Regions from separate parts of the Microbacterium gilvum genome, predicted to be linked through region 1. Evidence: predicted binding sites of a transcription regulator. Region 1 holds the regulator's gene; the other holds the start of a gene.
What was found. Region 1 encodes LexA, which represses DNA repair genes until DNA is damaged. Its sites were predicted from a motif close to TCGAACANNTGTTCGA; they were not measured.

Region 1 (15,328 bases):
CAGAGCGAGGCGCGCGCGGCGATCGAAGCCGTTCTCGCGAGCGGACGCGACGCCGTGCTCGTCGGCGGCTCGGGCCTCTACGTCTCGAGCGTGCTGTTCGACTTCCGCTTCCCGCCGCGCGATCCCGCGTTGCGTGCGCGGCTCGAGGCCGAGCTCGACGCCCTCGGACCCGGCGTCCTCCACGACAGGCTGCGCCGCGCGGACCCCGAGGCGGCGGCGCGCGTCGACCCGCGCAACGCGCGACGGCTGGTGCGCGCTCTCGAGGTGCTGGAGCAGGGAGCGCCGACCCACGGGGCTGCCCTGCCCGAGGCGCCAGCGCGCTGGCGCCCGGCGACGGTCATCGGCCTCGCCCTCGACCGCGCCGCGCTCGTCGCGCGCCTCGACGCGCGCGTCGAGCGGATGTGGGCCGACGGAATGCTCGACGAGACGGCGGCGCTGCGCGAGCGCGGCCTCGAACGCGGCGTCACGGCGAGCCGCGCGATCGGATACGCGCAGGCCCTCGCGCAGCTCTCCGGCGAGAAGTCACGGGACGAGGCCGTGGCCGAGACGCAGGCGCTGACGCGCCGGTACGCCCGCCGGCAGGTCTCGTGGTTCCGCCGCTACGACGGAGTCACGTGGCTGGACGCGCAGGCTCCCGATCTGTCCGGCCTGCTGTGACTGTCCGGCCTGCTCTGACTGTCCGGCCGGCTCTGGGCGACGGAGCGGCCCCGGGACGGCGCCCGTAGACTGGGGCCATGGCGGAGATCCAGTTCACCAAGGGGCACGGCACGGGCAACGACTTCGTCATCGTCGCCGACCCCGACGGAGAGCTCGACCTCGCGGACGAGCAGGTCGCGGCGCTCTGCGACAGGCGGTTCGGCATCGGCGCCGACGGGCTGCTGCGCGTCGTCCGCTCGGCCCACCTCCCGGAGGGCGCGGCGGCTCTCGCCGAGGAGCCCGGAGCCGAGTGGTTCATGGACTACCGCAACGCCGACGGCTCCCGCGCCGAGATGTGCGGCAACGGCACGCGCGTGTTCGCGCGCTACCTGCTGGAGACCGGCCTCGCCGACCTGCCGTCTGGGACCACCCTGCCGATCGGCACGCGAGCCGGGGTCAAGGACATCGTCCGCAGCGAGAACGGCTTCCAGGTCGATCTCGGCCGCTGGCGCGCGGAGCCGGGCGACCCGCTCGTCCGGGCGAAGGGGCTTCCCGTCGCCCGACCCGGCCTCGGCATCGACGTGGGAAACCCCCACGTCGTCGTCGCCCTCGCGTCGGAGGAGGAGCTCGACGGGCTCGATCTCACGGTGCAGCCCCTCATCGACCCCGTGCCGCCTCACGGCGCGAACATCGAGTTCGTCGTCCCCCAGGGCGTCCACGACGGGATCGGACGGCTGCGCATGCGCGTCTTCGAACGCGGGGTGGGCGAGACGCTCTCGTGCGGCACGGGCACCGCGGCGGCCGCTCTCGCCGTGCGCGACTGGGCCGGAGCGGGCGCGCCCGACGTCTGGCGCGTCGAGGTCCCGGGAGGCACGCTCGGCGTGCGCATGCTCCCCACCGAGGAGGGCGAGCACGTCGCACTCTCCGGGCCGGCGGCCCTCGTCTTCTCGGGGTCTGTCGCGCTCGCCTGACGTCAGGCGAGCGCCAGGCTCGCCGCGAGGGCGAGCATGACGACGGCGATGGAGCCGTCGAGGATCCGCCACGAGCGGGGCGAGCGCAGCCAGCGCGCCGCGACGCGCGCGAGTGCCGTGAGGAAGGCGAACCACAGCGCACTGCCGAGCACCGCGCCGAGTCCGAACATCCAGCGCGCATCGCCGTAGCTCGCGGAGATCGACCCCAGGAGCAGCACGGTGTCGAGGTAGGTGTGCGGATTGAGCCACGTGATCGCGAGGCAGGACAGGATGGCCGGCAGGAGCGTCCGCGTCGTCGTGACGGGGCGCGCGATCACGGCCGTCGCGGTGCCGCCGCCCCTCGGCGTCTCCGTCGCAGCGGGTGCCGGCGCATCCGCCGCGACCTCGATCGCGGATCCACCCGGCCGGATGGCGCGCCATCCCGCGGACAGCGCGTAGCCGGCGAGGAAGACGACTCCCGCCCACTTGACAGCCTGGAAGAGCCACGGCAGGTGCTCGACGACCACGCCGAACCCCGCCACGCCTGCGCCGATGAGCAGGATGTCGCTCGCGAAGCACGTCACCGCGAGGGCGATCGCGTGCTCGCGCCGGATGCCCATCTTGAGGAGGAAGACGTTCTGCGCGCCGGGGGCGATGATGAGCGAGAGGCAGAGTCCGAGGCCGGCGAGGAGAGCGGTGATCACAGCAGGCGACGCTACGCCGGTCATCTCGATTGCGGAAAGCAGATCTTCTGATTCTCATCCTGCGTAAGCTGAGCTAATGAAGATCGCTCCGGAACTCGCGGAGACCGTCGCCGCCATCGTCGACGCAGGCAGCCTCGACGGCGCCGCGCGGGCGCTGCGCATCACGCCGTCGGCGGTGAGCCAGCGCCTCCGCACGCTCGAGGGACAGCTCGGGCGCGTGCTCATCGTCCGCTCGAAGCCTGCGCGGGCGACGGAGTCGGGCGCCGTGGTCGTCCGGATGGCCCGGCAGTACGGTCTGCTCGCGCACGACGCGGCGATCGCCCTGGGCCTCGACGGCCCCGGTCGGCTCAGCGTTCCCATCGCGGTGAACGCCGACTCGCTCGCGACGTGGCTCCTGCCGGCGCTCGAGCCCGTCAGCCGCACGCACGACGTGACCTTCGAGCTGCACCGGGAGGACGAGGACCGCACGGCGGCCCTCCTCGAGGCGGGGACGGTCATGGCCGCCGTGACGTCGCAGAGCGAGCCGATCGCGGGCTGCACGGTGACGCCGCTCGGCGACACGTTCTACGACGCCGTAGCGACTCCCGCCTTCGTCGCGCGGTGGATGCCGGACGGCGTCACCGCGCGCTCCCTCGAGCAGGCGCCCGCGATCGACTTCGATCGGGCGGACGACATCCAGTCCGCGTGGCTGCGCGAGCAGGGAGCCGACCCGGCGCTCCCGCCGCGGCACTACGTGCCGGCATCGGAGGACTATGCGGCGGCCGTCCGCCTCGGGCTCGGATGGGGGATGCTGCCTCCGCTGCAGGCGAAGCCCGCTCTGGACACGGGCCTTCTGATGCTGCTCGGGGAGCCCCGCCTCCGCGTGCCGCTCCACTGGCAGCAGTGGAACCTGCGCTCGCCGGCCCTCGTCGCCATCCGCGAAGCCGTCGTCGCCGCGGCGCGCGCCGCCCTGCCGCCCGAACGTCCTAGGCGGTCGGGACGGGCCCCGTCGGAGGCGATCCGTGCCGTCGCACCTTCAGGAGGCGGAAGCCCTTCGACGTCGCGTGGCGGTGCACGCTGAAGTCCGGCTCCAGGGTGCTCTCGAGCCACCGGTGCAGCGAGTCCGACCCGAGGTTCCGCTGCACGACGAGGTAGGCGTCGCTGCGGGGAGCGAGGCGGGGGAGCCACGTCTCCATGAGCTCGTGGAGCACGGCCTTCCCGACGCGGATGGGCGGGTTCGACCAGAGCGTCCGGAAGGCCACGTCGTCGGGCACCTCGTGCGGCCGTGCCGCGACGACGTTGTCCAGCCCGAGCTCCTCGGCGTTGCGACGGACGAGGTCGAGCGCCCGCTCGTTCACGTCGACGGCCCAGATCCGTGCGTGTGGAGACTGCATCGCGAGCGCGAGGGAGAGCGGCCCCCATCCGCATCCGAGGTCGAGGAAGTCCCCTCCCGGCGGGGGAGTCGGGGCGTGCGCGAGCAGCACCGCGGTGCCCGCGTCGACATGACCCGGGCTGAACACCCCGCCCGCCGTGGTGACCTCGACGTCGCGACCTGCCAGGGACACGCGGATGCGACGGAGCTGCTCGGGAGCGGAGGGATTCGCACTGAAGTAGTGATCCCCCATGGGGAACGAGATTACCCGAGGAGCGGGCTCGGGGCGAAGCCTCGACGGCGGGTCCGCGCCGCCCCGGCGACACGCCCGACGGGGTATCCTGGAGGGCTGGACGCCCGCGCACCGCTGGCGCACCCGACGAGAGGCACCCTTTGACCGACACGACCCCGTCCGACGTGCAGGCCGATCCGCAGACGGACCCGGTCGATCGCGTGCTCTCCCGCGCGGAGTCGCGCTCGGGCGTCCGCATCTTCGGAGCCGCGCAGGCGCTCCAGGCGGAGTCGACGGCCGACGGGTCGACGACCGACGGCGAGCAGTGGGATCTCGAGGCCCGGCACGCGCTGCGCCGCGTCGCGGGGCTCTCGACGGAGCTCGAGGACGTCACGGAGGTCGAGTACCGCCAGCTGCGCCTCGAGAACGTCGTGCTCGTTGGCGTGTACGCGCAGGGGTCGCTCGCCGACGCCGAGAACTCGCTCCGCGAGCTGTCCGCGCTGGCGGAGACCGCGGGCTCGACGGTCCTCGACGGCGTGCTGCAGCGCAGGCCGCACCCCGACCCCGCGACGTATATCGGGCGCGGCAAGGCCGACGAGCTCAAGGACATCGTCGCGGCCGTGGGCGCCGACACCGTGATCGCCGACACCGAGCTGGCCCCCAGCCAGCGCCGCGCGCTGGAGGACGTCATCAAGGTCAAGGTCATCGACCGCACGGCCGTGATCCTCGACATCTTCGCCCAGCATGCCAAGACGCGCGAGGGCAAGGCGCAGGTCGAGCTCGCGCAGCTCGAGTACCTGCTGCCGCGCCTGCGCGGATGGGGCGAGTCGATGAGCCGCCAGGCGGGCGGCCAGGTCGGCGCGGGGGGCGCGGGCATGGGCTCGCGCGGACCCGGAGAGACGAAGATCGAGCTCGACCGCCGTCGCATCCGCACGCGGATGGCGCAGCTGCGCAAGCAGATCCGGGAGTTCGCCCCCGCGCGCGACGCCAAGCGCTCAGAGCGCAAGCGCAACACGGTGCCGTCGGTCGCCATCGCGGGCTACACCAACGCAGGCAAGTCGTCGCTGCTCAACCGGCTGACGAGCGCGGGCGTGCTCGTCGAGAACGCGCTGTTCGCGACGCTCGATGCGACCGTGCGCCGCACCGAGACCGCCGATGGCCGCGTCTTCACGCTCGCCGACACCGTCGGCTTCGTCCGCAACCTCCCGCATCAGCTCGTCGAGGCGTTCCGATCGACGCTCGAGGAGGTCGCCGACGCCGATGTCATCGTGCACGTCGTCGACGGCCACCATCCCGATCCCGCCGGGCAGCTGGCGACGGTCCGCGACGTCATGGCGGATGTCGGGGCCCGCGACATCCGGGAGATCGTGGTCTTCAACAAGTCCGATCTCATCGACGACGACGCGCGCCTCGTGCTGCGCGGTCTCGAGCCGGACGCGGTGTTCGTCTCCTCCCGCACGGGGGAGGGGATCGCCGAGCTCCGCGCCGTGGTGGAGGCGGCGCTGCCGCTTCCCGCCGTCGAGGTGCGCGCCCTCGTGCCGTACGGACGCGGCGATCTGCTGTCGGCCATCCATGAGACGGGGATCTTCCTCTCGCAGGATCATGAGGAGGGCGGCACGCGCGTGCACGTGCGGGTGTCGCCGCGGCTCGCCGCGGACCTCGCGCCCTACGCGGTCTGACCCCTCAACGGGCGCCGAGCCATACCAGCGCCGCGACGGCGAGGGCCTGCACCCAGCTGACCATGCTGCCGACGAGGAAGTACTCCGCCTGCGTGCCCCGATCGCGGTCCCGGGAGATCTCCGGGAAGCGGACGATCCCCTTGGCGGCGATGAGGGCCGCCACGACGGGGTAGGCCTGCGCGAGCACGAGCCCCGCCAGCACGATGCGCTCGAGCGGCCCGATGATGCGCCCGCCGCGCAGGGTGTGCGTCGTGCGCGGGTCTGGGGCGTCCACGGCAGCGCGGTCGGAACGGGCGAACAGGCGCCGCGGCGGAGAGGGCTCGTCGTCGGCGGGGACGTCCTCGCTGCGGAGCGCCGCGCGCACGACGAGGTTGGCCGACTCGAGGAGGAAGAGCGCCCCGCCTGCGACGAGGACGACGAGCCCGACCGGCGTGCCCGCGGATCCGATGGAGGCGGGCACGGTGCCCGGAGGGAAGGCGAGACCGGCGGCCGCGACGGCGGCGAGCACCACGACGGGCGCGAAGCCGAGCGGTGCGCGGTCCGGACGCACCGTGCCGAGCCATCCGATGGCGCACGCGGCGGGGACGACCGCCAGCACGGCCGATGAGGCCGGATCCGCGCCGAGCGCCGCTCCCGCGAGCGCGCAGAGGAGGAGGACGGCGGCCACGGACACCGCGCGCGCCGCGCGCGGTGCGACGAGCCGGCGCCCCAGATCGGAGGCGCCGACCGCGGCGAGGACGAGGCCGGTCAGTTCCATCTGGTCAGACGATAGCCGGAGGCTCCGACATCCCCGAGAGGGGCAGCGGAGGCACCCCCGGCGTGTCGAATCCCAGCACGGCGCCGAGGAAGGCCGCCTCCGCCTCGAACGCGCGCACGATCGCGTCCGCGCCGCGGAACCCGTGGGACTCCCCGGGGAAGAGCAGGTACGCGTGCGGCACACCGCCCTCGGAGAGCGCGTCGCGGAGCGCCTCGGACTGCGACGGCGGGACCACGGGGTCGTCGGCGCCCTGGAGGATGAGCAGCGGCGTGCGCAGCCGCTCGGGGTGCGACAGCGGCGACCGGTCGACGTAGAGCTGCTCGGCGCCCGGCAGCGGGCCGACGAGGCCGTCGATGTACCTGGCCTCGAAATCGTGGGTCTCCGCCACGAGCAGGCGCAGGTCGGCGACGCCATAGCGGCTGATGCCGGCCGCGAACACGTCGGTTCCGGCGAGGGCGCACAGGACGGTCCAGCCCCCCGCCGACCCGCCGCGGACGGCGAGCCGCGCGGCGTCCGCGAGCCCCTCCGCCGCGAGCCCGCGCGCCGCGGCGGCGACGTCGGCGACGTCGACGACGCCCCATTCGCCGCGGAGCCGCTCACGGTAGGCGCGCCCGTAGCCCGTGGAGCCGCCGTAGTTCACGTCGAGGACGGCGATGCCGCGGCTCGTGAAGTACGTGATGGCAAGGGAGAGCGATCCCGCCACGTGGGCGGTCGGCCCGCCGTGGACGAGTACGAGACAGGGCGGCAGCTCGCCGTCCCGGCCCTCGGCGACGGGGCTCGTGGGCGGATAGTGGAAGGCGTGCACCTCGCCGGACGGGCCGTCGAAGGCGACCGCCCTGGCCTCAGGCAGCCACTCCGGGTCGAGGGAGGACACTCCGCCCCGCAGCGCCGTCAGGGTCCCGAGGGCGAGATCGAGCAGCCAGATCCCGCCGGGTGTGCGCGGACCCGCGCCCGTCAGCAGGGCGCGGGTGCCGCGGACGTCCTCGACGTGCATCTCTCCCAGCACGGTGTCCAGGTCGGTCACCGTTCCGCCGTCGATGAGGACGAGTCGGTCGCGCCCGTCCGTCTCGACGGCGAGGATGCGTCCGTCGGCCAGCGGGGAGTACCAGCGCGTCCCGAGGTTCCAGAGCGGTCCGCCCGTGTCGGCGTCGACCGTGCGGACGACGGCGACCTCGTCGCCCCGCGCATCCAGACGGGCGCGGTGCAGGTTCCAGCGGGCGGCGCCGCCGGGGCGGATGGGCGGGTCGGCGGAGAACAGGAGCGTGTCGTCGGAGATCCACTCCGGCTGGAGCGCGGAGACCTCCGTGCCGTCGACGCGCCCTCCCGCGAGCGTTCGCCACTGCGAGATCCGGCCGTCGGCGCCGAGGTCGCCGATGCGCAGCTCCGCGGCGTCCCACGGCATGTCGGGATGGTCCCACGCGATCCAGGCGAGGCGGCCGGCGCGCGGGGAGGGGAAGGCGAGGAAGTCGCTCCCGGCGACGACGCTGACGATCCGGTCGGGCCTCCGCGCCGCTGAGCCGTCGAGCGGCACCGTCACGATGTCGCGCGTCACCCGCCGCCCGTCCTGGCGCTCGCGGACGGCCCACAGCCGCCCCGTGGCGAGCACGAGGTCGCCGTACGCCGCGTGCTCGTCCGCGGGGGTGAGCGCGACGGGCAGGCCGCCGGCCGCGAGGGAGTACACGCGCTGATCCGACTGCTCGACGAACAGGAGCGTCCCGTCCGGACCGGGCAGCCATGCGCCGCCGCCGTACTCGTGCACGCGCGACCGTGCGCTCCACGGGGAGGGGAGCACCATCCCGCCGTCCGATGCGCGGCGCACGGCCGTGCGTCCGCGCTCGGAGGGCACGCCCTCCGCCCACCAGATGTCGTCGTCGGCGAAGCGCGCGCCCGACAGGCGGGGCGCCGACACCGCGATGTCCGACGCGGCGAGGGGCGAGGGCCAGGAGCCGTAGGGGAGCGTCTGCGTCATGCCGTCCACGCTATCCGGCGCCGCGGCCGCCGGGCGGGCGGGATGCGGGACCGCGGGATCAGACCGCGCGCAGGATGGCGACGACCTTGCCGAGCACGACGGCCTCGTCGCCGAGGATGGGCTCGAACGCGGAGTTGCGCGGCAGCAGCCAGGTGTGCCCGTCGCGCTGGCGGAAGGTCTTCACGGTCGCCTCGCCGTCCACCATGGCCGCGACGATGTCGCCGTTGTCGGCCGTCCCCTGCGATCGCACGACGACCCAGTCGCCGTCGCAGATGGCCGCGTCGATCATCGACTCGCCCGTGACCTTGAGCATGAACAGGTCGCCCTTGCCGACGAGCTGGCGGGGCAGCGGGAAGATCTCCTCCACATGCTGCTCGGCCGTGATCGGCACGCCTGCGGCGATGCGGCCGACGAGCGGTACGAGAGCGGCGTCGCCGACGGAGGGGGCGGAGTCGGCGGGGTTCTCCGCGGCGGAGCCGGGAAGGTCGATGAGCACCTCCATGGCGCGGGTCTTCCCCGGGTCGCGCCGCAGGTAGCCGCTGAGCTCCAGCTGACCGAGCTGGTGAGTCACGCTCGAGAGCGACTTCAGGCCGACGGCGTCTCCGATCTCGCGCATGCTCGGCGGGTAGCCGTTCACCTGGATGGACCGCTGGATGACCTCGAGGATGGCCAGCTGCTTCTCGCTGAGGTTCTTGCGCCTGCGCGTCCGCGGCTTCTCGCCGCGCGTCTGGGCATCCGTCATGTCCGTGCTCCTTCGCTGCCCCGAGCGGATGTCGGTGGTGCGTGATGTGGTGATCCCGTCGAGAAGACGGTATCGGATGCGACACGGATCCGAGGAGATTTGTTCGAGCGTGTCGCGCACGGAGCGGGCGACGGCTTCGAAGACAACTCTTGACACGCCCGGCACATCGAAGATAGATTCGGAACATCGCTTCGGGCCTGCATCTCCCGGCCGAGATGCAGGTTCGAAGCGGACCCGAGGAAGGAACCGACATGAGCACCATCCGCACAGCCCCCGTCCGCCGTACTCGACTGCGCCTCACGGCGCGTGGTCGTCGCGTCGTCGCCGCGCTCGCGGCGGCGCCCGTGGTGACGGCGATCGGTCTCGGTGTGCTCAACGGGGGCGGCGCGCTGGGATCCAGCGATGCCGGCGTGCCTGCGGGCGGGTTCGAGACCGTGACGGTCCTCGCGGGCGACACCCTGTGGGGGATCGCGGAGGAGATCGCTCCCGACGCCGACCCGCGGGACGTGGTCGACGCGATCGTCCGCCTCAACCGCCTCGACGGCGGCGGGGTCGACGCCGGCGCGGAGATCGCCATCCCCGCGGCCTACGCCTCGGCGGACTGAGCCCCGTGCGCACGCCCTAGCATGGATGGGGTGACCGCCACCCTCGACGACCTCCCCCTGCGCGACGACCTCCGCGGACAGCAGCCGTACGGCGCTCCCCAGGCGCCGTTGCCCGTCGCCCTCAACGTCAACGAGAACACCCACCCGATCCCCGACGACGTCGCCGACGACATCGCCGACTCGGTGGCCCTCGCGCTCCGCGATGTCAACCGGTACCCAGACCGCGAGTTCACGACCCTCCGCGAGGGCTTCGCGGACTACCTCGGCCACGGGATCGAGCCCGCGCAGATCTGGGCGGCGAACGGCTCGAACGAGGTGCTGCAGCACATCCTGCAGGCGTTCGGCGGACCGGGTCGCACGGCGTTCGGCTTCGCCCCCACCTACTCGATGTACTCGCTGCTGACCCGCGGCGTGGGCTCGGCATTCGTCGCGGGTGAGCGCGGCGCTGGCTTCACCCTCACTCCCGAGAGCGCCGCCGAGCAGGTCGCCGACGCGGGGCCCGACGTCGTCTTCCTGTGCGCACCGAACAATCCCACGGGGACGCCGCTCGAGAACGACGTCGTGGAGGCGGTCTACGAGGCGTCCCGCGGAATCGTCATCGTCGACGAGGCGTACCGCGAGTTCGCCCCGCGCGACGTGCCGTCGGCGCTGCAGCTGCTCCCCGGGCGCGAACGCCTCGTGGTGTCGCGCACCATGAGCAAGGCGTTCGCGTTCGCGGGCGCGCGAGTGGGGTACCTCGCCGCCGATCCCGCGCTCGTCGACGCCCTCCGCCTCGTGCGACTGCCGTACCACCTCAGTGCGCTCACACAGGCCGCGGCGTCGGCCGCACTCCGCCACTCCGACACCATGCTGTCGATGGTCGACGACATCGTCGTGCAGCGCGATCGCATCTCCGCCACGCTCGAGGCGCTCGGCTACACGGTCTACCCGACCTGGTCGAACTTCGTCCTGTTCGGCGGGGTCGACGACGTCCGCGGCACGTGGCAGGCGCTCTACGACCGCGGGATCCTCATCCGCGACATCGGCATCCCCGGTCACCTTCGGGTCACGGCGGGCACGGAGGAGGAGACGAGCGCGTTCCTCGACGCGCTCGCCGAGATCGGCCGCTGAGCGCGGGATGGGGCCGACGGCGCGCCGATAGAATCGATGCATGACCCGAATCGCGCGCCGCACCCGTTCCACGAGCGAGTCGACCATCGAGCTCGAGCTCGACCTCGACGGCACGGGGAAGAGCACCATCGACACGAGCGTGCCCTTCTTCGACCACATGCTCACGGCGTTCGCGAAGCACTCGCTCACGGACCTCTCCGTCACGGCGACGGGCGACACCCACATCGACGCGCACCACACCGTCGAGGACACCGCGATCGTGCTCGGGCAGGCGATCCGCGAGGCGCTCGGCGACAAGTCGGGCATCTCGCGATACGGCGACGCGCTCGTCCCGCTCGACGAGGCGCTCGCGCAGGCCGTCGTCGACATCTCGGGCCGGCCGTACCTCGTGCACACGGGGGAGCCTGCCGGGTTCGAGCAGCACCTCATCGGCGGCCACTTCACGGGCTCGCTCGTGCGCCACACGTTCGAGGCGCTCGCGTTCAACGCGGGCCTCACCGTGCACGTCCGCGTCCTCGGCGGCCGCGATCCCCACCACATCGCCGAGGCCGAGTACAAGGCGTTCGCGCGCGCGTTCCGGCAGGCCAAGGCGCTCGACCCGCTCGTGGACGGCATCCCGTCGACGAAGGGCGCGCTGTGACGGCGCGTCCGAAGGTCGCCGTCCTCGACTACGGCTCCGGCAACGTGCACTCGGCGGTGAAGGCGCTGGAGGCCGCCGGCGCCGACGTGTCCCTGACCCGCGACCGGTCCACGGTGCTCGATGCCGACGGCCTCCTCGTCCCCGGAGTGGGCGCCTTCCAGGCCGTCATGGAGCAGCTCGACGCCATCCGCGGCGGAGAGCTCATCGAGCGGCGTCTCGCGGGCGGGCGTCCCGTCCTGGGCATCTGCGTCGGCATGCAGGTGCTCTTCGCGCGCGGCATCGAACGCGGCGTCGAGACGGAGGGCCTCGGCGAGTGGCCGGGGACCGTCGCGCAGCTCGATGCGCCCGTCGTCCCCCACATGGGCTGGAACACGGTGGACGCGGGCGACGGGTCGCGGCTCTTCCGCGGGCTCGAGGGCGAGCGCTTCTACTTCGTGCACTCCTATGCGGCGCAGCAGTGGGAGCTCGACGTCCAGCCGCCGTTCCCCCAGCCTGTGCTGACGTGGGCGCACCACGGCGGTCCCTTCCTCGCCGCCGTCGAGAACGGGCCGCTGTCGGCCACCCAGTTCCACCCCGAGAAGTCGGGGGAGGCGGGCATCCGCCTGCTGCGCAACTGGGTGGACGGCCTCGCTCCCGTGCTGTGACAGCACCGAGTTGGAGCGGGGGCCGCGGGCGGTCTAGTCTCTTGACTCGTGCGTCCGCGGGAAAGGCCCGCGTGCACGAGGAGCCATGAACGATTTCGCGTCCACACCCGCACTGACCCTCCTCCCCGCTGTCGACGTCGCCGACGGCAAGGCCGTCCGGCTGACGCAGGGCGAGGCCGGCTCCGAGACGAGCTACGGCGATCCGCTCGAGGCCGCCGACAACTGGAAGAGCCAGGGTGCGGACTGGATCCACCTGGTCGATCTGGACGCGGCGTTCGGCCGGGGGTCGAACGCGGGCATCCTGCGGAAGGTCATCAAGCACGTGCGCGGCGTGAACGTCGAGCTCTCGGGCGGCATCCGCGACGACGCCTCTCTCGAGGCCGCCCTCGAGAGCGGCGCGCAGCGGATCAACCTCGGCACGGCCGCGCTCGAGAACCCCGAGTGGACGGCATCCGTCATCGGGCGCTACGGCGACGCGGTCGCGGTCGGGCTCGACGTGCGCGGCACGACGCTCGCCGCCCGCGGATGGACGCAGGAGGGCGGGGACCTCTGGGAGGTGCTCGAGCGCCTCGAGGAGGCCGGCTGCAGCCGCTACGTGGTCACCGACGTGACGAAGGACGGCACGCTGCGCGGGCCGAACATCGAGCTCCTGCGCGAGATGGCATCGCGCACGCCGAAGCCGGTGGTCGCATCTGGCGGCGTGTCGAGCCTCGACGACATCGCCGCGCTGCGCGACCTCGTCCCGCTCGGCGTCGAGGGAGCGATCGTCGGCAAGGCCCTCTACTCGGGCGCGTTCACGCTCGCCGAGGCGCTGGATGTCGCCGGATACTGACGGCCTCTCCGATTCCGCCGGCGTCCCCTGGGAGGGGCGCCGGTTCCATCCCAACCCCGCTGCGGGAGACGACGGCTCGGCCGACCCCGCACTGTGGGACGCGCTGACGGGATTCCGCGCCGGTCGCGCGTCCGCGCGCGAGGTCGTCGACGCGCTGCGTGGCGCGCGCGTGCTCGTCCCGCTCGTCGCGGAGAAGGGCGACGAGGGCGTCGGAGCGCACGGGCTCGCCGTCGACAAGACGCAGGAGCTGTCGATCGTGACGGTCTCGGCGCCGGACGGCCGAAAGGTGCTTCCGCTCTTCAGCTGCGTCGAGACCCTCTCGGCGTGGGACGCGGCTGCTCGGCCGATCCCCGTGGCGGGCCCCCGCGCGGCGCTCGCGGCCGCGGGGGAGGACACCGACCTCATCGTCCTCGATCCGACGAGCCCCACGGAGTTCGTCGTGCGCCGGCCCGCCGTCTGGGCGATCGCGCAGGACCAGGCCTGGGAGCCCTCGCCCGAGAGCCCGGACGTGTTCCTCGCGCTGCAGACGAGCATCCGCGGCGAGCTGGCCGTGCTCGATCTCGCGGTGGAGGCCGGCGATCCGGAGGCGCGCCTGCGGGGCCCGGAGCTCGTCGTCCGGCTCCGCCTCGTCGACGGTCTCGAGCGCGGGGAGCTCGACGCGGTCCTGCAGCGGCTGGCGCGCCGCTGGGCGGCGGACGACCGCATCGCCGTGCTCGTGGACTCTCTCCAGGTCACGCTCGAGCGCGGCTGACGCGGCCGTCCTCGGCTCGGACGGCCGGATGCCTCAGATGACGGGGCCGGTGTACTTCTCGCCCGGGCCCGCCCCCGGCGCGTCAGGGATGAGCGACAGCTCGCGGAAGCGCAGCTGAAGCGAACGCAGCCCGTCGCGGATGGGCCGCGCGTGCATGTCGCTGATCTCCGGGGCGGCGGCCGTGACGAGGCCCGCGAGCGCGTTGATGAGCTTGCGCGCCTCGTCGAGGTCGACGAGCTCGTCGGCGTCCGCCGCGTCGGCGAGGCCGAGCTTCACCGCTGCGGCGCTCATGAGGTGGACGCAGCTCGACGCGATGACCTCGACGGCGGCGACGTCGGCGATGTCCCGGACGGCCTCGGTGGCGGCCGCGGCGCGCTCCTGCTCCTCCCACCGCGCGTGGCGTTCGGCGTCGTGGATGGGCTCGTCGGACGGAATGGCGCTCATGGACCGCTCTCTGGTAGACTCTTGCGGGCTCCGGAGTTCGCTCCGGACGAAAGAGGATTCAGTTCCCACCCGCGCTTGCCGCTCCAGGCTACCGGGTCATGCACACTCCGCTCGCGTCCGCGCGGGTCGATCAGGGTGTCGAGCCGATGTCGATCGTCGTGCTCGGGTGGATGCTGAACTCTTCTCCCGCCCGCGCCGCGACCCTCGCGACACGGTGGCTCGAATCACGCACCCAAGGAGTTCCGCATCAGCGATCCCCGCACCAACGAGCGCATCCGCGTGCCAGAGGTCCGACTCGTCGGCCCGGCAGGCGAGCAGATCGGCGTCGTCCGTATCGAGGTGGCACTGCGCCTGGCGCAGGAGGCCGACCTCGACCTCGTCGAGGTGGCCCCCAACTCGCGTCCTCCCGTGGTCAAGATCATGGACTACGGGAAGTTCAAGTACGAGGCCGCCCAGAAGGCCAAGGAAGCGCGCCGCAATCAGGCGAACACGGTCCTCAAGGAGGTCCGCTTCCGCCTGAAGATCGACCAGCACGACTACGACACCAAGCGCAAGCGTGCCGAGGGCTTCCTGCAGGCGGGAGACAAGGTCAAGGCCATGATCCTGTTCCGCGGCCGTGAGCAGTCGCGCCCCGATCAGGGCGTGCGCCTGCTGCAGAAGTTCGCGGAGGACGTCGCGGAGTTCGGATCGGTCGAGTCGCGGCCCACGATCGACGGCCGCAACATGGTGATGGTGATCGCCCCGCATCGGAACAAGTCGGAGGCGAAGGCCGAGCAGAACGCCGCGCGCGCAGCGACCAAGCAGGCGCAGCGCGAGGCGAAGACGGTCGCCGCGGAGCCCGCGGCGGAGTAGTCCCCCGAACTTCCCGCTTCGGCGGGTTGCACATCACGTCGCCCACCGGGCGCAGACGCAAGGAAAGAAGAAGATGCCGAAGCAGAAGACCCACTCGGGCAGCAAGAAGCGCTTCAAGATCACCGGCAGCGGCAAGATCAAGAAGCAGCAGGCGGGCATGCGCCACAACCTCGAGCACAAGTCGAGCCGCCGCACCCGCCGCCTGAACCAGGACCAGGTCATCTCGGGCAACGACCTCAAGGTCGTCAAGAAGCTCCTCGGTCGCTGAACCGCGACGGACGTTCGTTAGGAAGTATGAAGAATGGCTAGAGTCAAGCGCGCAGTAAATGCGCAGAAGAAGCGTCGCGTCATCCTCGAGCGCGCCTCGGGCTACCGTGGTCAGCGTTCGCGCCTGTACCGCAAGGCGAAGGAGCAGGTCACCCACTCCCTC
Region 2 (15,328 bases), on a different contig from region 1:
CGGACGGAGACCGCGCGATCGTGCTCGTCGAGCACGATCTCGACGCCGCGGCGGAGATCGCGACGCGCGTCGTCGTGCTGGACGCCGACGGCCGCCTCGCCGTCGACGGCCCTCTCGGCACCGTCCTGCGCGACGGGTACGAGTCCCTCGAGCGGATGGGCGTCTGGCTGCCGTCCGCGCTCGTCGCGGCGCGCACGCTGCGCGACGCCGGCTGGAGGATGGCCCCGCTCCCGCTCACACCCGACGCGCTCGCGGCGGCGATCGACGCGCAGCAGGCCCCGGAGGCCGCGCCTGCGCTGCCACCGGAACCCCGCTCGGAGGGCGCGGACATCGCCATCCGGGTGCGCGGGCTGACCGTCCGACGCGGCGGGCGGACGCTCCTCGACGACGTCGACCTCGAGCTGCCGCGGGGGTCGTTCACGGCCGTGGTCGGTGCCAACGGCGCCGGCAAGACGACGCTCGTGCAGGCGATCGCGGGCGTCGTCCGGCCGCCCCGACGCGCTGTCGTGGTCGACGGGCTCGACATCGGCCGCGCCTCGGCACGGGAGGTCTCCGCCCGCATCGGGTTCGTCTTCCAGAACCCCGAGCACCAGTTCATCGCGCACACGGTCTTCGACGAGCTCGCCCATGGCCTGCGCATCCGCGGCGTCGCCCCCGACGAGACGCGTCGGCGCGTGGACGACCTGCTCGCGCGGTTCGGTCTCGACGGGCACGCCGACGCCCATCCCTTCCGCCTCTCGGGCGGCCAGAAGCGGAGGCTGTCGGTCGGGACCGCCCTCATCACGGGGCCTGCCGTCCTCGTCCTCGACGAGCCGACGTTCGGGCAGGACAGGGCGCGCGCCGAGGAGCTCCTCGCGCTCCTCGACGACCTGCACCGCGGCGGGACGACGATCGTCGTCGTGACGCACGACCTCGCCCTCGCCGCGCGGCACGCCACCGACGTCGCCGTCGTGGCGGACGGCCGACTGCGCGCGCACGCCCCGGCCGAGGCCGTGTTCGCCGACGCCGGCCTGCTCGCCGACGCCGGCCTGCGCCTCCCCTCCCTCCACCGCGTCCTCGCCGACCGCCCGGCCGCGTCCGCCGCGCTCGCCCGGTCGGAGGCGCGCGCATGACCGCGCTCATCGGCGCCCCGCCATCCGATCGCGTGCGCGGCCTGCGCGCGCTCAACCCGCTCGCGAAGCTCGCCGCCCCCCTCCCCGCGATGACCGTCGTCCTGTTCAGCCGCGACCTCGTCACTCCGCTCGTGTTCCTCGCTTTCGCGTACGCCGTCGTCCTCGGCGGCGCGCGTCCCACCCGCCGCACGCTCGCGCTGCTCGTCATCGTGCTGCCCGCGCTGGCGCTCGCCGTCGGCGCCGGCTTCTCGCTCTGGGCCGATCCCGCGCGGGTCGCCGGCACGCCGGTCCTCCTCTCGGCAGGCGGATGGCGGCTGCACGCGGGCGCGGTCGGGATCGGGTTCGCGACGGGGCTGCGCCTCGCCGCGCTCGTCGCCCTCGCTCTCGTCGGCGGGACGACGACCGAGGGCCCGGAACTCGTCCGGGCCGCCATCCGCCAGCTGAAGCTGCCCTACCGCGTCGGATATGCGGCGCTCGCGGCGTACCGGTTCGTGCCGAGGTTCCGTCACGAGCTCGACGTCATCCGCGCGGCGCACCGCGTCCGCGGGCACCACGGCGGGCGCGGACCCGTCGCCGCGGTGCGTCGCGGGCTGGGATACCTCGTGCCGCTCCTCGCGAGCGCCATCCGCCACGCCGAGCGGGTCGCGCTGGCGATGGATGCCCGCGCCTTCGGCGCGCATGCCACCCGCACCGAGCGCCACGAGGTGCCGTGGCGCCCGCGCGACACCGTCTTCGTCCTCGCGTTCTGGGCGGTCACCGCGATCGCCACGACCGCCCTTCTCGCCCCCTCGACCCCTTAGGAGCACTCATGGCCGTCGCCAGCCGCCTCGTCAAGCCCGCATCGCAGGAGCTGCTGCGCCTGACCGTCCAGCGCACCGAGCGGCTCTCGCCGCACTGGATGCGCGTCACGCTGGGAGGGGGCGACATCGGCCGGTTCCAGCCGATGGGGTACGACCAGTGGTTCCGGATCTTCCTCCCCGTCCACGGCGAGGCGGGGCTCGAGCGCGTGCCGGCGAAGGCCAACAAGATGCTCGGCTACCTCAAGTTCCTGCGGATCCCCGAGGGGATGCGCCCCGCCATGCGCAGCTACACGGTGCGCGCGTACCGGCCGGCCGAAGGCGCGGACGGGGCCGAGATCGACGTCGACTTCGTCGTGCACGCCGCGGCCGACGGGTCGATGGGCCCCGCGCCGAGCTGGGCGCTCGGCGCGCAGCCGGGCGAGGACGTCGCCATCATCGACGAGGGTCTCGTCTTCAACCCCGAGCGCGGCACCGGCCCCGTCGTGCTCGTGGCCGACGAGACGGGGCTTCCCGCCGTCGCCGGCATCTGCGGCTCGCTCCCCGCGGACGCCGGCGGGCTCGCGATCGTCGAGGTGCCGTCTGCCGACGACGCCCTCGACTTCCCCCGGCCGGACGGCGTCGCGCTCCGCTGGGTGGTCCGCACGGATCCGCAGGCCCGACCGGGCGCCGGCGCGCTCGACGCGCTGCGCTCCGCCTCCCTCCCGGGCTCCCCGTTCCATGCCTTCCTCGTCGGCGAGCAGCAGCTTCCCACGGGCGGTCGTCGTCATCTCGTCGGCGAGCACGGCGTCGACAAGGGGCTCATCGACTTCTGCGGCTACTGGCGGGTGGGGGCCGGGGCGGGATCGGTCGCGTGAGCGGCCGTCAGTCGAGGTAGTCGGGCGCGGCGGGCAGCCCGAAGAACTCCTCGAGCGTGTGGAACCCGCCCTCGCGGTAGGCCTCGGCGAGCTCGACGCCGATGTAGCGGAGGTGCCACGGTTCGGGGTCGTACCCCGTCGTCTCGGTACGGCCGCTCTCGTAGCGCACGATCCATCCGTGCCGCCAGGCGTTCTCGACGATCCAGTCGCCCTGGGCCGTGCCCTCGATCTCGTAGATCGTGCCGCAGCCGCCGTTCGCGCAGGCGACGACGTCGGCCGCGAGCCCGAGCTGGTGCTCGCTGTGCCCCGGACGTGCCGAGATCGCCTCGGCGCCTTCGCGCCCGAGGGAGCCCACCTGCCCGCCGAAGGTGCTCACCTGGGTCGCGTACGAGCGGTACCCGCTCTGCAGCGCGACGTCGCCCGCTCCCGCGTCGGCCGCCGCTCCGACGAGCGCGTCGAGCGCGGCCGCCGCGTCGGCGCGGAGCCCTCCGCCCACGAGGCTGGGCGTCTCGGCAGGGAGGATGACGGCGGGCGCGTAGTCGACGGGGCTCACCGCACGCTGCTTGTTCACGACGACCCACGACCATCCGGGATCGTCGAGAGGGAGGCACTCCGCCCCCGCCGCAGCGGCGGCCCTCAGCTGCTCGCCGCCGCCGAACGCCGCGACCATGGCCGCCACGTCGTGCGTCTGCGCGGCGACGGCCGCCGCGTCCGACGCGCAGCCGTCGGAGGCCGGCTCGACCTCCGCGACCTCGAACAGGGGCACGGGGAGCGCCTCGATCGAGCCGGGCCGGGAGTCGGCGGACTCGGCTGCCGAGGTCTGCTGCGGCGCGGCGTGACTCGGGCCGTCGCCCCCTGCGACCGCGAGCGCACTGCCCAGGACGCACGCGCCGACGACGCCGGCGACGGCCGCCAGCACGACGAGACCCCGCCCGGAGAGGAGCCGCGGCTCAGGCGCCGCGTGCTTCGCGACGAGACCGCGGCGCCGTGCGTACCGCCCGTTCGTCATCCCCCTATTGTCGCGGACGCGCTCACGGCGCCCGGCAGGCTCCCCGTGGAGAACATATATGCGAGCCTGGCTTGACTTCTCTCTCGAAGATCTGTTCCATAGACGGATGCGGTGGAACGGACAGCGGATCGGCGACGTCGACGCCTCGGCGCTGCCGGGGCTCGACCGGCTCGACGGCCTCGTCCGCACCGTCACGACGCCCGAGTTCGCGGGCCTGACGTTCCACGAGGTCGCCGCGAAGTCGGCGCTCAACCACGTGCCCGGGCCGAGCTCGATGCCGTTCGACTGGACGGTCAACCCGTACCGGGGCTGCAGCCATGCCTGCGTGTACTGCTTCGCCCGCGGAACGCACGAGTACCTCGAGCTCGACGCGGGGCGCGACTTCGACTCGCAGATCGTCGTGAAGGTCAACATCGCCGACGTGCTGCGGCGCGAGCTCGCGAAACCCGGGTGGCAGCGCGAGCACGTCGCCCTGGGCACGAACACCGACCCGTACCAGCGCGCCGAGGGACGCTACCGTCTCATGCCCGGCATCATCGACGCGCTCGCCGACTCGGGCACGCCCTTCTCCGTCCTCACGAAGGGCACCCTCCTGCGTCGCGACCTGCCGCAGCTCGCGGCGAGGAGAGCCGACGTCGACATCTCGCTGGCGATGTCGATCGCCGTGCACGACGACGCCCTGCAGCGCGCCATCGAACCCGGCACGCCGACGGCGCGCGCCCGCCTCGACACCGTCAGGGCGGCGGCCGACCTCGGCTTCCGCGTGCAGGTCTTCCTCATGCCGATCATCCCGCATCTGAGCGACTCCGTCGAGGCGCTCGACGAGGCGCTCACGCGGATCAGGGCGGCAGGCGCGCATCGCGTCGTGTACGGGTCGATGCACCTGCGGCCCGGCGTGAAGCCGTGGTTCTTCCAGTGGCTCGCCCGTGAGCGCCCCGACCTCGTCGCCGCCTACCGCGGCCTCTACCCCGGTGCATCCGTCGAGGCGCCGAAGGGGTACCGCACCTGGCTCGCTCAGCGCATGCGCCCCCTCCTGCGCGCCCACAGCCTGGCGGGCTCGGCGGAGGAGGACCAGCCGCCGCGCACGCGGTCGCACCCGAAGGCGACGCCGCGCGTCGTCGAGACGGCAAGGAAGACGGCGCCGACCCTCTTCTGATCAGGCGCTCAGGGTCACACCCCACGAGAGCGTCCAGTCCTCGCCGGGAGCGAGCCAGCGGAGCCCCTGGCCCGAGTTGAGGGCGTCGGCGGGTGCCGTCATGGGCTCGATCGCGACGGCGAGCTCCGTTCCCGGGTAACCCGACGTCGTGAACACCTGCACGTAGTCGAACCCCTCCCCCTGCCAGACCGTGACGGTCCGGCCATCCGGCGCGGCGAGCGTGTTGCGCACACGACCGTCGCCGCCGCGCGCGAGCCGGCCGTAGGCGCGGTCGAGCTGCACGTCCGCGAGCCGCGCGCCGCCGCGCAGATCGGTCGCCGCGTCGACGGGACGCTCTGCCACGGGCAGCATGCGGTCGTCGAGCTCGAACCACGTCGCCCCCGGCACGGCGAGCCGCAGCTCGCCCGTCGGCACGTCGCCGAGACGGAAGAACGGATGCGTGCCGACGGCGACGGGCGCCTCGGCGTCGCCCTCGTTGCGGATGCGATGCGTCACCTCGATCCCCTCGTCGACGAGCGCGTAGGTGACGCTCGTCGCGAGCGTGAACGGATAGCCCGACTGCGGGAAGATGCGCGCCGAGAGGGTCGCCGCCGCGTCGCCCGTATCGACGGAGTACGGGAAGAAGCGCAGCAGGCCGTGGCTCGCGTTCCCGTACTTCGGCTCGGAGACGGCGAGCTGCTCGGCCGCACCGTGCTGCGACCATCGGCCGTCGCGGACGCGGTTGGGCCAGGGCACGAGGACGATCCCCGATGCGGACGGCGTGCGCTCGCCGTCGGGATATCCCTGCACGATGTCGATGCCGCCCACGGTCAGGGCGCGAAGCGAGGCGCCCACCTGCGCGATCCGCGCCGTCACCTCGCCGCGCGGTCCACTCCGGCGCAGCCGCACCTGCTCGCCTGTGGGGTCGATCTCCGCCATGGCCGTCCCTTCTCGGATTCCGTCGCAGACGATCCTCCCAGACGCCGGATGGCCGCTCAGCTCTCGTCGAACCCCGTCGCTCCGAGCTCGTCGGCGATGTCCTGCAGGAACCGCGTCACGACGCCGCGCTCGGCCGACGTGAGCCGCGCAGCGGCGATCGCCCGGCGGGCGTGGATGCGCCCGATCGTGTCGGTCGCGGCGATGCGCGTCTCGGGGGTGATGGCGACGGTGAGGGCGCGCCGGTCGCTCGGATGCGGTGTGCGGACGATATGCCCCGCGGCCTCGAGCCTGTCGAGCAGCTTCGTCGTCGACGCGGTCGAGATCGAGAGGAACGCCGCGAGGACGCCCGGTGTCACGACGTCGCCTCGATTGCCCGCGACGATGAGGTAGTGGAGCGCGCGCATGTCGGTCTGATTGAGCTTCATGTAGCGCAGGGACGCCTCGTTGAGCGACTGCTCGGCCTGGCGCAGCCGGCCCATCGCGTTCATGAGGGCGCCGATCTCGGCGACATCCTGCGGCGAGAGCCCTGCTCGGTCGACGAGGGCTCCGACGGGGTCGTTGGCGTCGAGGTCGTACACCCCCGCTCCGGTCTCCGTCATGCGATCATCCTACCTGCCAGGACTCGAAATCAATGAAGCTTCTTGCTAGGCTAGCTAGTGATTAGACGACTGGAGCATAATGTCCCCTCTCCCCGAAGCACCGCGCGTGCAGTCGAGCACCGCGAGCACGACCTCTCCTCGCGTCCCCCGCTGGCTGCGCGTCCTCCTGCCCGCGGTGCTCATCCTCGTGTGGCTCGCGGGCGCATCGATCGGCGGGCCGTACTTCGGCAAGGTCGACGAGGTCTCCTCGAACGATCAGACCACCTACCTTCCCGAGAGCGCCGATGCGACGGCCGTCCAGGAACGGCTCTCCGACTTCACCGACGGCGACGCCATCCCCGCCGTCGTCGTCTTCTCCGCCGACGCCCAGCTGAACGACGACGACCTCGCCGCCATCGACGAGCGGCTCGCCGCGGCGGCCGATCTCGACGGCGTCGACGAGGTCTCCCCCGCCATCGCCTCCGACGACGGGAAGGCGGCGCAGGCGTTCGTCCCGATCTCCTCCGACGCCGAGCTGTCCGAGGTCGTCGCCGCACTCGACGAAGCCCTCTCCGACGGGCTCCCCGCCGGCGTCGTCGTGCACATCACGGGGCCCGCCGGATTCTCCAACGACCTCGTCTCCGCGTTCGCCGGAATCGACGGGATCCTGCTGCTCGTCGCCCTCGCCGCCGTGCTCGTCATCCTCGTCGTCGTGTACCGGTCGCTGCTCCTGCCCGTGGCGGTGCTCTCGACGAGCCTGTTCGCGCTGTGCGTCGCGCTCCTCACGGTGTGGTGGCTGGCGAAGGCCGGCGTGCTGCTCCTCAGCGGGCAGACGCAGGGCATCCTCTTCATCCTCGTCATCGGCGCCGCGACCGACTACTCGCTCCTGTACGTCTCTCGGTACCGCGACGAGCTCATCCGCACCGAGAGCACCTGGACCGCGTCGATGCGGGCCCTGCGCGGCTCGTTCGAGCCCATCCTCGCGTCCGGCGGCACGGTGATCGCCGGCCTCCTCTGCCTGCTGCTGAGCGACCTCAAGTCGAACAGCACGCTCGGCCCCGTGGCGGCCATCGGCATCGTCTTCGCGATGCTGTCGGCCCTCTCGCTGCTCCCCGCGCTCCTGTTCGCCTTCGGTCGAGCGGCGTTCTGGCCGCGGCGGCCCGCATACGCGCCCGACACGGCGGCCGATGGCGCGCCCGCACGGGGCCTCTGGGCCGGGGTAGGGCGGGCCATCCGCGCGAGGCCGCGCGTCATCTGGGCGCTCACGGCGGTCGTGCTAGCCGCGGGCTCGATCGGGTTCACGCAGTTCCAGGCCGACGGGGTGTCGCAGTCGGACCTCGTGCTGGGCGAGTCGCAGGCGCGCGAGGGCCAGGAGGTGCTCGGCGAGCACTTCCCGGCGGGGTCCGGAAGCCCCGTCTACGTCCTCGTCGCCGAGGACGACCTGCAGGCAGCGGCCGATGTGCTGCTCGCCGACGACGGCATCGACGGCGTCGCCGTGACGGCCGACACGGAGAGCGGGAGCGCTCCCGTGACGGAGGACGGCGTCACGGCCTTCGGCCCTCCCGGCACTCCGTCCCCCGATCCCACCGTGGCGGATGGCGATGTGCTGCTGCAGGGCACGCTCGCGGACGCCGCCGACTCGACCGCCGCGGAGCAGACGGTGCGCGATCTGCGGGGCGCGCTCGACGACGCCGTGCCCGGCGCGCTCGTGGGCGGCGTCACGGCGACCGATGTCGACACGAACGACGCGTCGATCCACGACCGCAATCTCATCATCCCCGTCATCCTCGCGGTGATCCTCGTGATCCTCATGCTGCTGCTGCGGTCGATCCTCGCGCCCGTGCTGCTCATCCTCACGACCGTGCTCTCGTTCGGAACCGCCATGGGAGTGTCGGCGCTCGTGTTCAACGAGGTTCTCGGGTTTCCGGGGGCCGACCCCGCCGTACCGCTGTACGGCTTCGTCTTCCTCGTGGCGCTCGGCATCGACTACAACATCTTCCTCATGACGCGGGTGCGCGAGGAGTCGCTGCGGCACGGGACGCGCGACGGAATCGTCCGAGGGCTGGCGATCACGGGCGGCGTCATCACCTCGGCTGGCCTCGTGCTCGCGGCGACGTTCACGGCGCTGTCGGTCATCCCCGTGCTGTTCCTCGTGCAGCTCGCGTTCATCGTCGCGTTCGGCGTTCTGCTCGACACGTTCATCGTGCGCTCGCTGCTCGTGCCCGCCCTCTCGTACGACATCGGCCGCGCCATCTGGTGGCCGTCGGAGCTCGCCCGCGGCGCGCGCTGAGGCGGTGCCGGCGGGCGAGCACACCGCAGGAGATCCGGCCGGGCGGATGGCCCCTCCCGCGTGATCCGGCGAGCCACGGGGAGGCGTTCCCCCGGAACTCCTGCACGGTGTCCGGGTCAGACCGTGCGGCGTCGCGCGAGCGCGATCGCGGCGACCGCGAGGATGCCCGCCGCGACGGCCAAGGCGATGCCGCTGCCCAGCCGGTGCGTCGCGGCTCCTGCCGCCGCGCCGGCGCCGAGCGAACCCCACAGCAGAAGTGGGCGTCGCCACGCCGTCGACGAGCGGCCGGCGATCGCATCCGCGATCGCGAGCCCCAGGCTCACGAGCGTGCCCGTCGCATACGTGATCGCGACGCGCGCGCGGCCATCGGCGATGTAGAGCGTGTTCAGTGCGCCCATGGCAGCGGCCAGCAGCGCGAAGCGCACCGGCGAGGTCGGCGCCGTCCACGCGAGCACGGCGCTGACCGCGAGCAGCATCGCCGCTCCCGCGACCGGTCGCGCCCGATTGCCTCCGCCGGAGCCCGCCGAGATCGCCGCGACGATGACGCCGCCGAGGAACGAACCGACGAGAGCGAGCGGGAACAGCGCCGTCGCGGGCGCCTCGTCGAGGAGCGCGACGCCTGCCTGAGTCGAGTTGCCGCTCATGAACGACACGAACAGCCCGCCGGTGTCGATGAAGCCGATCGCGTCGACGAACCCCGCGACGCCGCTCAGCATGGCCGACAGCGCGAACCCCCGGCGCGTCACCTCCCGCATCGCGAGCTCAGCGGTCGCCGGCGGGCGACCACACCACGATGAGGAACGTCGCGACAGGTCCGAGGATCAGCGATCCGAGGAACCATCCGAGCCGTGTGCGGTTCTTCTGCTCGGCGAGACCGGCGTTCACGAGGGCGAGCGTGAGCCATCCGCCGCCGCCGGCGAGCCATCCGTTGATGTCCATACCCCCACGGTACGGGAGCATGTCGCCGCGGCCCCGAAGGCATCAGCCCGGTCGGTGACGCGCAACGGCCCCGTCGCGCGATGCGACGGGGCCGTGATCCGGATGGCGGCCGTTACGCCGTGAGCTCCGCGGCGGTCGGCACGGCGCCCGCGATCTCCTCGAGGAGGTCGTCGCCCGGACGCACCTGGTCGAACGGCGCCTCGATCTCGGCGCGGTCGAGCAGCTCGCTCATGCGGCGCTGGCGCATCCGCGTGATGAGGGTGACGACCCGGCCCGAACGGCCAGCGCGACCCGTGCGACCCGCGCGGTGCAGGTACGTCTTGTACTCGGTGGGCGCGTCCGCCTGGACCACGAGATCGACGTCGTCGACGTGGATGCCGCGAGCGGCGACGTCCGTCGCGACGAGCACCTGCGCGCGACCCTTCGAGAACTTCTCGATGTTGCGTGTGCGCTTGGCCTGGTTCAGGTCGCCGTGGAGCGCGACGGCGGTGATGCCCGCGTCCTCGAACTGCTCGGCGAGCTGCTCGGCGTACGCCCGGGTGCGCGAGAAGACGAGCGTCTTCCCCTCGCGGTCGACGAGCGTGTCAAGGATCTCGCCCTTGCTGCGCTGATCGATGACGAGCACGCGGTGGTCGATCGTGCCAGAGTCCTGCGTCTCGCCCGCGACCTCGTAGACCGAGGGCTCGACGAGGAACTCGTCGACGAGCGCCGCGACCTCGCGGTCGAGCGTGGCCGAGAAGAGGAGCTTCTGCGAGCCGTCGGCCGTGAGGCGCAGCAGGCGCTGCACGGGCTCGAGGAAGCCGAGCTCGCACATGTGATCGGCCTCGTCGAGGACGGCGATCGAGATCTGCGACAGGTCGAGCTTGCCCTGCGCCTGCAGGTCCTCCATGCGGCCGGGCGTGCCGATGATGATGTCGACGCCCTTCTGCAGCGCTCCGACCTGGCGCCCCTGCGGCACGCCGCCGTAGATCTGCGTCGTGAAGAGGCCGACGCTGCGCGCGATCGGCTGGATGGTGCGGTCGATCTGCAGGGCGAGCTCGCGCGTGGGGGCGAGGATGAGCGCGACGGGGGCGCGGCCGAACTCTCGCTTCGTCCCGGCCTTGGACCGCAGCACGCGCTCGACGAGCGGTGCGCCGAAGGCGATCGTCTTGCCCGAGCCCGTGCGTCCGCGCGCGAGCACGTCGCGGCCCTCGATGATGGGCGGGATGGTCGCGGCCTGGATCGGGAACGGCTTGTCGGCGCCGAGGGCGGCGAGGGCGCGCTCGATGTTGTCGCCCAGGCCGATCTCCGCGAACGTCACCTCGACGGCGTCGTCGGTCTGGATGGCCTGGGCCTCGAGGCGCTCGTGAACGACGTCGATCTGCTGCTCCTGCGCGGCCGAGCGAGCAGGACGGTCGTCGCGGCGGAAGCCGCCGTCACGCTGAGCGCCGTCACGACGCTCGTACCCGCCCTCGCGACGCTGCCCGCGGTCGCGACCCGCGAAGCCGCGGTCGTCCCGACGGAAGCCGCCCTCACGCTGGCCGCCGCCGAAGCCGCGCTCGTCACGGCGCTCGTAGCCGCCTTCGCGACGCTGACCGCCCTCGCGACCCGAGAAGCCGCGGTCGTCACGACGCTCGTAGCCGCCTTCGCGACGCTGGCCGCCGAAACCGGCGTCGCGACGCTGACCGCCGTCACGACCCGAGAAGCCGCGGTCGTCACGACGGTGACCGCCCTCACGCTGACCGCCGAAACCGCCCTCGCGACGCTGACCGCCGCCGAAACCGCGATCGTCACGGCGCTCGTAGCCGCCCTCACGACGCTGGCCGCCATCGCGACCCGCGAAACCGCGGTCATCACGACGGGGGTAGCCGCCCTCGCGACGCTGAGCACCGCTGAAACCGCGATCGTCACGACGTTCGTAGCCGCCCTCGCGACGCTGGCCGCCGTCGTGCTGGCCGCCGAAGCCCTCACGACGCTGACCGCCGCCGAACCCGCGGTCATCACGACGGGGGTAGCCGCCCTCGCGACGCTGAGCACCGCTGAAACCGCGATCGTCACGACGCTCGTAGCCGCCCTCACGACGCTGACCGCCCTCGCGACCCGCGAAGCCACGGTCGTCCCGGCGGTATCCGCCCGCGGCGCTGTCGTCGCGGCGCGGGCCGCGCGACCCGCCGTCGTTGCCGCGGAACGGACCGCCGGTCTTCTTCTTGGCGTAGCGCGGATCGAAGTTCTGGGCGGGGCGACCGCCGGCCGGCTTCTTGCTCTTGGGCATGGGTGTGTCCTTCTGGTTCTCGCACGAGAACAGCGCCTGCGCACGCATGCGCAGGCAAACCCGGGCGTCCATCGGCCGGGGGCCATTCATGTGATGGTTCATGCGCGTCGATCGACGCTCACCATCGGCCCCCGGACTCACACTTGCTCAAAACGTCCGCGCTCTACGCGGTGTCCGAAGCCGACCGCACCACGTTACCGGGCCCGACTGGGAAACGCCCCTGCACCCGGAATCGGCGCGGCGCGCACCGACCCGCTGCTACCGCGGGCGGTGCTGAACGGGTGCCGCGGTCGGCAGGCCGTCCGCGGGCGCCGACCGACCACTCGTCGCTGTCCCCGCCGTGCCCGCCTCGGCGGTCACGGCGACGGAGACGGACACCGTCACGGGCGCGCCCGACGACACCTGCTCCGAGACGACGGTGCGCGCCACGGGGATCGCCTCTGCCGGCGAGCTCACGGCCTGCGCGGAGTCCCGCCTCGAGACGCGCGAGACCGGAGACGCGGGGGCCGCGGCGACGGGCGCATCCTCCTCCGAAGGCGCCGCGGAAGCCGGCGCGCCGGCGGACGCGGGCGATCCGCCGCCATCCGGCTCGGTCGCGGGCCCGCCGTGCTCGCCCGACCCGCCAGGCCCACCGGTGCCTCCGCGCCGGGCGATCCGCCGCTCCTTCGCGCCCTCGACCAGGTTGTAGAGCGTCGGCAGCACGATGAGGGTGAGGAACGTCGACGAGACCAGGCCGCCGATGACGACGATCGCGAGCGGCTGCGAGATGAACCCGCCGTGCCCCGTGATACCCAGCCCCATGGGCGTGAGCGCGAAGATCGTCGCGAGGGCCGTCATGAGGATGGGCCGCAGTCGCATCGACGCGCCGGCCAGCGTCGCGTCGTGCGTCGACAGTCCCTTCTCGCGGTACTGGTTGACGAGGTCGACGAGCACGATCGCGTTCGTCACGACGATGCCGATGAGCATGAGCACGCCGATGAGCGACGCGACGCCGAGCGGCACGCCCGTGACGACCTGCAGCAGGATGGCCCCGGTGGCCGCGAACGGCACCGACACGAGCAGCAGGATCGGCTGGCGCAGCGACTTGAAGGTCGCCACCATCACGACGTACACGATGAGGATGGCCGCGAGCATCGCGAGACCGAGCTGGCTGAACGAGTCCGCCTGCTGCTCCGCGACGCCGCCGACCGACGCCGATGCGCCGTCGGGGAGGTCGGCCGCCTCGATCGCGGCGGCGGCCGAGGCGGTCGCCACCGCGAGGTCGTCGCCCGCGGGCGGCACCGTGATGGTCGCCGTGCGGCGCCCGTCGACCGTCGTGATGGATGCGGGGCTCGCGCTCTCCTCGATCGTCGCGAGGTCCTGCAGCTGCACGACCCCGGTGGCCGTCGGGATGTCCAGCTCGCGCAGCTGCGCGACCGTCGCCGGCGGGTCGGACACCGCGATGTAGATGTCGAGGGAGGCCTCCTCGAACTCGACGCTCCCCGCCTGCTGCGGCTGCATGGTCGACGACACGATCGAGCCGATCGCCGCCTCCGACAGCCCGGCTTCCGCTGCCGCGTCGCGATCGACCTCGACGGCGATGTACGGCAGCGACGAGGCGAGGTCGTCGGTGACGGCGCCCACGCCGTCGCGGCCGTCGAGCTCCGCGACGATGGCGTCGGTCGCCGCGGCGAGCACGTCGGAGGTCGGTGCCTCGACGCTGATCGCGATATCGCTCGACCCGAAGCCGGCTGCGGCCGAGACGGTGAGGTCGCCCGCGTCGTCGAGGGCGTCGAGGGCGTCCTGCACCTCCGCGCGAAGCTCCTCCTGGTCGACGCCGTCGGCGCTCATGACGGAGTACGTGACGCCGCCCCCGCCCGAGAACGCGTCGGAGAGGGCGGAGCCGCTCGATCCGACCGACACCTGCACCGTCTCGATGCCGTCGATCCCGTCGAGCACCTCTTCCACGCGCTGTGCGGCGGCGTCCTTCGCCTCGAGGCTCGCCGTGTCGCCGAGGTCCTGCGAGATCGTCATGGTGTTCTGCCCCGAGTCGCCGAGGAAGTTCACCTTCATGAGGGGAGCGAGCGCGACGGTGCCGACGAGCACGACGACCGCGAGCGCGACCGTGAGCCCGGAGTGCCGCAGCGTCCATCCGAGGATCGGGTGGTAGGCCCGCTGCAGACGGGACGGCGGCGCGTCGGGGTGCTCGGGATCGATCGGATGGCCGTGCTCATCGAGGAGCGGCTTGCCGGGTCGCATGAACCAGTACGCGAGCACGGGCACGATCGTCAGCGCGACGAGGAGCGACGCGGCCATCGCGATCGTCACCGTCATGGCGAACGGACGGAACAGCTCGCCGACCATGTCGCCGACGAACACGATCGGCAGGAAGACGGCGACGGTCGTGATCGTCGACGCCGTGACCGCTCCGGCGACCTCGCGCACGGCAAGGCGGATGGCCGAGCCCTTGTCGGCGTCGCCCACGTAGTGCCGCTTGATGTTCTCGATGACGACGATGGAGTCGTCGACGACGCGGCCGATCGAGATCGTGAGCGCGCCGAGCGTGAGCATGTTGAGCGTGTAGCCGAACGACTGCATGCCGATGAACGTGATCAGCACGCTCGTCGGGATGGAGATGGCGGTCACGATCGTCGAGCGCACCGACAGCAGGAACACGAGGATGACGATGACGGCGAACACGAGGCCCAGCAGCCCCTCGGTCGCGAGCGTCTCGATCGACTGCACGATGAACGGCGCCTGGTCGAAGACGACCGTGAACTCGGCGTCGGGGAGCGTCTCGCGCAGGTCGTCGAGCACCGCCTGCACGCCCTCCGAGACCTCGACGGTGTTGGCGTCGGGGAGCTTCGTGATGGAGATCGAGATGGCGTCCTCGCCGTTCACGCGCGACAGCGACGTGACGGGATCGTCGTTCTGGGCGACGTCGGCGACGTCGGCGATCGTCACGACCGGCGCGGGCACCGGCACCCCCGTCGCCGGGTCGACCGTCGCGGTCGTCGCGAGCGGCAGCGCACGCAGCTGGTCGAGGTCGGCGATCTTCGCCCCCGTCTGCACCGTGAGCGTACGATCGTCCTCCGTGATGTCGCCGCCCGGGAACAGGTTGCCGTTCTGCTGCAGGGCGTCCGAGATCGCCTGCTGAGTGAGACCGGCGGCCGCCAGCGCCTCGGTGTCGGGGGTGATCGTGATGCGCTGTCCAACGCCGCCGACGATCTCGGCGGCGTTGACGCCCTCGACGTCCTCGAGGTCGGGGATGGCGATCGACTCGAGCTGCGCCTGCGCCTCGTCCGCCTCGCCCAGCCCCGACGCCGCGACCTGGATGACGGGGAGGTCGTCGATGCTGATGGCGAGCACCTGCGGCTCGACGCCGTCGGGCAGCTGGCTCGAGATCCGGCTGATGGCCTGCTGCATCTTCTGCTCGGCTGTC

Region 2: ABD998_RS05890 (Rv2578c family radical SAM protein) is a predicted target of LexA. The motif match lies at 3,859-3,874, and genes of this name have one in related genera.

What each region holds. Positions count from the first base shown of each region.
Region 1 covers NZ_BAABKO010000004.1:387,254-402,581, forward strand. The annotation lists gene miaA (tRNA (adenosine(37)-N6)-dimethylallyltransferase MiaA) at 1-657, shown strand, start outside; gene dapF (diaminopimelate epimerase) at 735-1,607, shown strand; gene ABD998_RS12980 (LysE/ArgO family amino acid transporter) at 1,610-2,290, opposite strand; gene ABD998_RS12985 (LysR family transcriptional regulator ArgP) at 2,367-3,350, shown strand; gene ABD998_RS12990 (class I SAM-dependent methyltransferase) at 3,256-3,894, opposite strand; gene hflX (GTPase HflX) at 4,035-5,552, shown strand; gene ABD998_RS13000 (hypothetical protein) at 5,557-6,309, opposite strand; gene ABD998_RS13005 (S9 family peptidase) at 6,314-8,278, opposite strand; gene lexA (transcriptional repressor LexA) at 8,337-9,020, opposite strand; gene ABD998_RS13015 (LysM peptidoglycan-binding domain-containing protein) at 9,272-9,625, shown strand; gene ABD998_RS13020 (histidinol-phosphate transaminase) at 9,656-10,735, shown strand; gene hisB (imidazoleglycerol-phosphate dehydratase HisB) at 10,776-11,375, shown strand; gene hisH (imidazole glycerol phosphate synthase subunit HisH) at 11,372-12,019, shown strand; gene priA (bifunctional 1-(5-phosphoribosyl)-5-((5-phosphoribosylamino)methylideneamino)imidazole-4-carboxamide isomerase/phosphoribosylanthranilate isomerase PriA) at 12,105-12,851, shown strand; gene ABD998_RS13040 (SseB family protein) at 12,835-13,602, shown strand; gene ABD998_RS13045 (DUF1844 domain-containing protein) at 13,636-14,046, opposite strand; gene infC (translation initiation factor IF-3) at 14,326-14,898, shown strand; gene rpmI (50S ribosomal protein L35) at 14,972-15,166, shown strand; gene rplT (50S ribosomal protein L20) at 15,200-15,328, shown strand, end outside.
Region 2 covers NZ_BAABKO010000002.1:7,547-22,874, forward strand. The annotation lists gene ABD998_RS05870 (ABC transporter ATP-binding protein) at 1-1,112, shown strand, start outside; gene ABD998_RS05875 (energy-coupling factor transporter transmembrane component T) at 1,109-1,912, shown strand; gene ABD998_RS05880 (siderophore-interacting protein) at 1,921-2,766, shown strand; gene ABD998_RS05885 (M15 family metallopeptidase) at 2,774-3,775, opposite strand; gene ABD998_RS05890 (Rv2578c family radical SAM protein) at 3,882-4,931, shown strand; gene ABD998_RS05895 (aldose 1-epimerase family protein) at 4,932-5,849, opposite strand; gene ABD998_RS05900 (MarR family winged helix-turn-helix transcriptional regulator) at 5,906-6,448, opposite strand; gene ABD998_RS05905 (MMPL family transporter) at 6,528-8,717, shown strand; gene ABD998_RS05910 (YoaK family protein) at 8,834-9,472, opposite strand; gene ABD998_RS05915 (hypothetical protein) at 9,480-9,656, opposite strand; gene ABD998_RS05920 (DEAD/DEAH box helicase) at 9,769-11,907, opposite strand; gene ABD998_RS05925 (efflux RND transporter permease subunit) at 12,166-15,328, opposite strand, start outside.